2 regions of the Arthrobacter sp. Marseille-P9274 genome follow, and region 1 is predicted to be linked to the other one. Evidence: riboswitches for the same ligand, from Rfam matches in the RefSeq annotation. Region 1 holds a riboswitch; the other holds the start of a gene.

Region 1 (3,409 bases):
GGCTGGGCCACACCTTCGACCTGTACGCGCAGGCGTACGGGCGCAATTCGCTGGACGGTGCGGGCGAGATCCTGCGTGCCACCGTCCACTACGGCGAGGACTACGACAACGCCTTCTGGAACGGGACCAGGATGGTGTTCGGCGACGGCGACGGCAGGATCTTCCAGCGCTTCACCAAGTCGCTGTCGGTGGTCGGGCACGAACTGACCCACGGGGTGATGCAGCATACGGCCAATCTCGTGTACCAGGGCCAACCCGGGGCGCTGAACGAATCAGTGTCCGATGTCTTCGCGGCGCTGGTCGAACAGCACCGGCTCGGCCAGACCGCGGAGGAGGCGGACTGGCTGATCGGCGCGGGCCTGTTCACGGACGAGGTGAACGGCACCGCCCTGCGGTCGATGAAGGCGCCGGGCACCGCATACGACGACGATGTCATCGGCAAGGATCCGCAGCCGGCCACCATGGCGGGCTACGTGGACACCCGCGGTGACAACGGCGGCGTGCACCTGAACTCGGGCATCCCCAACCACGCCTTCTACCGGCTGGCGGTCCAGCTGGGCGGCAAGGCGTGGGAGCGGGCGGGGCAGATCTGGTACGACACGATCACTGGAGCCCTGCTCAGCCCCGACAGCGGTTTCGCGGCCTTTGCGGAGGCTACTGCGGCCGCGGCGGAAAGCCGCTACGGTAAGGAATCAGAGGAACTCAAGGCCGTCACGGCAGCCTGGACAGAGGTGGGCGTAGTGGAATGAAGATCGCCGTCAGGCGCACCGGCGGGTTCGCCGGACTGACTACGCGGTGGGCGGTGGACGTCGCCCAGCCGGAGCTGCGCGACGTCTGGATGCCGCTGATCGACTCGTGCCCGTGGGATGACGTGCCTGACGACGCCAACCAGCCCGACCGCTATGTCTACTCCATCATCGCGGGGGAGCACCAGGCGACGCTGCCTGAACGCCATGTGACCGGCCCTTGGCGGGCCTTGGTGGACAGAACCAGGGACGCCGCCCGCGCCGGCGGCCCAAGCGAAGCAGGCCGCTCCGGACCGGAACCAGCCGTGGACCGGGACGAGGACGTCCTGGAACCGGAACGGCCGGTGACGGAGCCGTCCCGAAGGGCTACCGAACCCGGGCAGAGGCTGTTCCCGCCGCCGCAGCACGGCCCTGGCGAAGACGGCCGCTAGCGTCGCACGCGGCTCCCCGCCGTCGTCGTAGGCTAGCTCCATGAAACTCAACGACCTGCTGATCGACGCCTACGGCCGCGCCCAGGAACGCGTCCACGACATCCTCGAAGGGCTGGAGCCGGAGCAACTCGCCGTGCGGCCGGGCGGGGGCGGGAACTCCATCGGCTGGCTCGTCTGGCACCTCTCGCGCGTGCAGGACGACCACATCGCCGACGTCGCCGGGACGGGGCAGAAGTGGACCGCGGGCGGATGGGCCGCGAAGATCGGCCTGCCATTGGAGGCCGGGGACACGGGCTTCGGGCACAGGTCCGGGCAGGTCGACAAGGTGCGCGTCGCTTCACCCGCGCTGCTGCGGGAGTACTTCGACGACGTCCACGCCGCGACCATCGAGTACCTGCGCGGACTAACCGAGGAGGACCTGGACCGCGTGGTGGACACGCGCTGGAACCCGCATGTGACGCTCGGCGTCCGGCTGGTGAGCGTCCTCGATGACTGTCTGGAGCACTGCGGCCAGGCCGCATATGTGAAGGGCATGCTCGGGCGCGGGGAAGCCTAGTTCCGCGCGCGGATTCCGGTTGCGCCGGCAGGATCCCGCCGGGCCGGCCCGAACGGTCGGTCGGAAAGGAGGTTGCGTTGTGCGGCGGAAAACCGCTAAGGTGTGAGTCGCGTCACTCGTGGCGCACTAGCTTGTGATCTGCGGCGGGAGAGTCCTGCCGGTGCAGGCGCCGAAGGAGCAAACCCTCCCCGGGAATCTCTCAGGCCCACGTACCGCCGCGGCGAGGCACCTCTGGAAAGCAGCTGCGCATCAGCGCGGCTCACCGTCGGGGCAAGGGCGCATGCAGCGATGCAGCACCCCGAATCTCTCAGGTTCCATACAGAGTGGGGAGGAACCCGAATCAACGTGGCGTACCTGCGCCACCTGACGTGATGGAGTTCCTGATGGCGATCCCGAGCGAGAGCGCCAACGCCCCCCAACCAAGGCGCAGCTGCGCCTACCCCCTCCATCCGGCCCTGGCCCCCTGACTGGACCACTGCCGACCTCTATTTCCGCGCGGACAAGGGCTGGGCTTTCGGCTGACATCCGGCTGTCCTGCATCGTGCCCAAGAGGAACGAAACCCTGTCAAATCAAGGAGCTGTACGTGAAAACTGATGCCGTCTCGACTGAGAAGGCGCCCCATCTGGAGCGCCAGCTCAGCAACAGGCACATCCAGCTGATCGCCATCGGAGGTGCGATCGGCACCGGCCTGTTCATGGGTTCGGGCAAGACGATCTCCGTTGCGGGTCCGTCCGTAATCTTCGTCTACATGATCATCGGCTTCATGCTGTTCTTCGTCATGCGGGCGATGGGCGAGCTGCTGCTGAGCAACCTCAACTACAAGTCCTTCAGTGACTTCGCCGGCGACCTCCTCGGTCCCTGGGCCGGGTTCTTCACCGGCTGGACCTACTGGTTCTGCTGGGTCGTCACCGGCATCGCGGACGTCATCGCCATCGCCGGCTACGCCAATGAATTGGTGCCGGGCATCCAGCTCTGGATCCCGGGCGTGTTCACCGTGGCCGTCCTGCTGTTGCTGAACCTGGCCACCGTCAAGGCGTTCGGCGAGACCGAGTTCTGGTTCGCCCTGATCAAGATCGTCGCCATCGTGGCGCTGATCGTCACCGGCCTGGTCATGATCTTCACCGGTTTCGAGTCCGATGCCGGCCCGGCCTCCTTCAGCAACCTGTGGAGCCACGGCGGCTTCTTCCCGCAGGAGTTCATGGGCTTCGTGGCGGGCTTCCAGATCGCAGTCTTCGCCTTCGTGGGCATCGAACTGGTGGGTACGACGGCGGCGGAAGCCAAGGATCCGGAGAAGAACCTTCCCAAGGCCATCAACTCCATCCCCGTCCGCGTGCTGCTCTTCTACGTAGGCGCCCTGGTCATCCTGATGGCCGTCACCCCGTGGACCGAGTTCCAGGCCGGGCACAGCCCCTTCATCGGCATGTTCTCGCTGGCAGGACTCGGGATGGCCGCCACCATCGTCAACCTCGTGGTGCTGACCTCGGCAATGTCCTCGGCCAACTCCGGCGTCTACTCGACCTCCCGCATGGTGTTCGGCCTCGCCCAGGAAGGCGACGCTCCGACCACCCTCGGCAAGCTCTCCTCGCGCAAGGTTCCGCAGAACGCACTGTTCCTGTCCTGCGTCCTGCTGCTCGCCGGCGTCGTCCTCCTCTACGCGGGCGACAGCATCGCCCTG
Region 2 (3,409 bases), on a different contig from region 1:
ACGCGAAGCGTTCGCCAACGATCCGCTGAACCTGAGGGCCGCCGACGGTCCCACGAACGGCGCCAAGGGCGACGGCGACGCTGCGACCTGGCTGCCGCCGAACAAGGGCTTCCGCTGCGAGTACGTTGCCCTGCAGACCGCGGTGAAAGCCAAGTACGGTCTCTGGATGACCCGGGCCGAGTACGACGCCATCAAGAAGGTCCTAACCTCATCCTGCGCGGACCAACGGGTCCCGGCCGATGGCGGCGGAGTGACCCTCCCAGCCATCGAGTACAAGAACTGCGCCGAGGTGAAGGCCCGCGGCGCAGCGCCCATCCGGGTGGGCGACCCCGGCTGGAGCACCAAGTTCGACGGCAACGGCGACGGGGTCGGCTGCGAGGGCTGACCAGTCCGGGCCTGCTTCTTTCCGTCGTGGCAGGCGCCAGCGGGAGTAGGGTGTTACGCATGAATGACCCGGAGAGGCCCATCGCGGCGTCGATCCACATCGCCATAGACGTGGACATCACCGACCCGGGGGAGCTGCGGAGCTACGCCGTCGTCAAAGCCGAAACACCCGAACACGTGGCTCTGGCCTCGACTGACCTGTTCGCCGCCCTCGCCGTTGCCATGGATCCGCTGGCCATCGCGGCGGATGTCCCGGGCATCCGGATCCTGCGCGGCAAGGTCGAGCCGGCGGAGGGCCACGGGGTGGCGGACTCCGTTATGCCCCATGCCGCCGGGGCAGAGGGCGGGCGGGAGCCGGCGGACACCGGAATCAGCGGCAACGCCGTGGCCACCTTGCTGGAAGCCGCGGGCCGGGCTGGCGGGATCGCTCTCGAGCGGCTCGGCTACGATGCCGCGGCGCCCGAGGCGGAGCGCGAGCTGTCGCGGCACCGGGCCCGGGTGCTGGCCGGGTTGCTCTGGCATGCGGGCGCCGGCATGATCGACGAGCTGTTCAACGACATAGACCTGCTCAGGGGCCGGGAACCGACGGCCAGGGACATTGACGAGACCTACGTCCTCGGCAACCTGCCGCCGCAGTACGCGCACCACTACGACGCACGTTTCGCGGCCCGGTTCCTCACCGTCTGCACCGACCTCACGATGAACCTGGCCGCCGGCTGGAAGGAACCGTCCTGCGTGGCCCAGGAGCTCGGGCTGCGCTGCCTTCTCGCCGAGGCGGAATTCCTGGCCGACGAACTGGAGCTCGAGGCCGACCTGCCGCCGGACTGGGTGGCCGGGCTCGAACACTTCTTCCTGCGTTTCGCCGACTCCATGATGCTTTTCGACCCGGCCATGGACGGCTTCGAAAATGATCCGGAGGCCAGCCCCGAAGGGGCTCCGTCGATGAAGTTCGAGGACTGGTTCAGGCCTTTCGGGCCAGGTCACCACGTGCCGCCGTTCGCCGAACGGGGCTGACAGCTTTGCACGGCGGGCCGCCGGACTCTGTTTCCGGAATATGACGCCCTTCACGCAACCGGCTTGCGGGAGGCCGGGCCGCACTCTACTCTGAGTTGTGATCCCAGTCACCCATAAGTCAATAATGCTTACGATCTGCGGCGGGAGAGTCCTGCCGGTACATTCGGCAGGCGCCGTAGGAGCAAACCCTCCCCGGGAATCTCTCAGGCCCATGTACCGCCGCGGCTAGGCAACTCTGGAAAGCAGCCAGGCGGCAGCCTGTCTCACCGACGGTGCAAGCGGCTCCTGCGCAAGCAGGGGGCGCGGAATCTCTCAGGTCCAATACAGAGTGGGGAGGAACCTAATCAACGTGGTGCGCCCGTGCCACTTGAACCATGGAGTTCCTCATGACTACGCCACATGCATCCACCACGACAGGCGAGCCGCCGCATCTCGCGCGGCAGTTATCCAACCGGCACATCCAGCTGATCGCGATCGGCGGTGCGATCGGCACCGGCCTGTTCATGGGCTCGGGGAAGACCATTTCGGCGGCCGGCCCCTCCGTGATCTTCGTTTACATGATCATCGGCTTCATGCTGTTCTTCGTCATGCGGGCGATGGGCGAGCTGCTGCTGAGCAACCTCCACTACAAGTCCTTTAGCGATTTCGCCGCTGACCTGCTCGGTCCCTGGGCCGGGTTCTTCACCGGCTGGACCTACTGGTTCTGCTGGGTCGTCACCGGCATCGCGGACGTCATCGCCATCGCCGGCTACGCCGACGAACTGATTCCGGGCATCCAACTCTGGATCCCGGGCATCTTCACCGTGGCCGTCCTGCTGCTGCTGAACCTGGCCACCGTCAGGGCCTTCGGCGAGACCGAGTTCTGGTTCGCCATGATCAAGATCGTCGCCATCGTGGCGCTGATCGTCACCGGCCTGATCATGATCTTCACCGGTTTCGAGTCCCCGGCCGGCCCGGCCGCCTTCAGCAACCTGTGGAGCCATGGCGGCTTCTTCCCGAACGAGTTCATGGGCTTCGTGGCGGGCTTCCAAATCGCGGTGTTCGCCTTCGTGGGCATCGAACTGGTGGGTACGACGGCGGCGGAAGCCAAGGACCCGGAGAAGAACCTTCCCAAGGCCATCAACTCCATCCCCATCCGTGTGCTCCTGTTCTACGTCGGCGCCTTGATCATCCTCATGTCCGTCACCCCGTGGACCGAGTTCGAGGCGGGCCGCAGCCCCTTTATCGGAATGTTCTCCCTGGCCGGACTCGGCATGGCCGCCACGATCATCAACCTCGTGGTGCTGACCTCGGCGATGTCCTCGGCCAACTCCGGCGTCTATTCGACCTCCCGCATGGTCTACGGCCTCGCGCAGGAAGGCGACGCTCCGACCGTCCTCGGCAAGCTCTCCTCGCGCAAGGTTCCGCAGAACGCACTGTTCGTGTCCTGCGTCCTGCTGCTCTCCGGCGTCGTCCTCCTCTACGCCGGCAAGGACATCGCCCTGGCGTTCGAAATGGTGACCACGGTCTCCGCGGTCTGCTTCATGTTCGTCTGGTCCATCATCCTGGCCAGCTACCTCGCCTTCCGGAAGCGCCGGGCGCGGCTGCATGACGAGTCCAAGTTCAAGATGCCCGGCGGCATCGCGATGGTCTGGGTGGTGTTCGCGTTCTTCGCCTTCGTCCTCTGGGCGCTGACCACGCAGCCGGACACGCTCACCGCGCTGCTGGTGACCCCGCTCTGGTTCGTCGTCCTCGGCATCGCCTGGCTCATGCTGCGCCGCCGCCCGGCGCACCTGGCGCGCTACGAGGCGTTCCAGGCCGACCTCGAGGCCGAAGCCAAGCTCGAGGCCGAGGCCCGCCGGGCCGCCGCAGCGGACGCCCAGTAGCCCGCCAAAGTTTTGTCCACACGTTTAGCGCTGTTTTCTCACAAGGAGCACCACACTATGACCGACGTTCTCTGGTTCACCGAACTTGGGCTGGCCGACCTTGAACAGGTCGGCGGCAAGAATGCCTCGCTCGGGGAATTGATCCG

What was found. Region 1 has a riboswitch for glycine ahead of cycA (D-serine/D-alanine/glycine transporter). Riboswitches for the same ligand answer to the same signal wherever they lie in the genome.
Positions count from the first base shown of each region.
Region 2: it holds a riboswitch for glycine, as region 1 does, so the genes downstream of both, cycA (D-serine/D-alanine/glycine transporter) here and cycA (D-serine/D-alanine/glycine transporter) in region 1, are expected to answer to the same signal.

Region 1 covers NZ_CAMPOV010000005.1:58,451-61,859, forward strand. The annotation lists gene OC550_RS21325 (M4 family metallopeptidase) at 1-749, shown strand, start outside; gene OC550_RS22330 (protealysin inhibitor emfourin) at 746-1,177, shown strand; gene OC550_RS21335 (DinB family protein) at 1,218-1,733, shown strand; glycine riboswitch at 1,868-1,958, shown strand; gene cycA (D-serine/D-alanine/glycine transporter) at 2,318-3,409, shown strand, end outside.
Region 2 covers NZ_CAMPOV010000002.1:454,999-458,407, reverse strand. The annotation lists gene OC550_RS15310 (DUF1524 domain-containing protein) at 1-385, shown strand, start outside; gene OC550_RS15305 (hypothetical protein) at 445-1,398, shown strand; glycine riboswitch at 1,530-1,627, shown strand; gene cycA (D-serine/D-alanine/glycine transporter) at 1,785-3,263, shown strand; gene ppsA (phosphoenolpyruvate synthase) at 3,321-3,409, shown strand, end outside.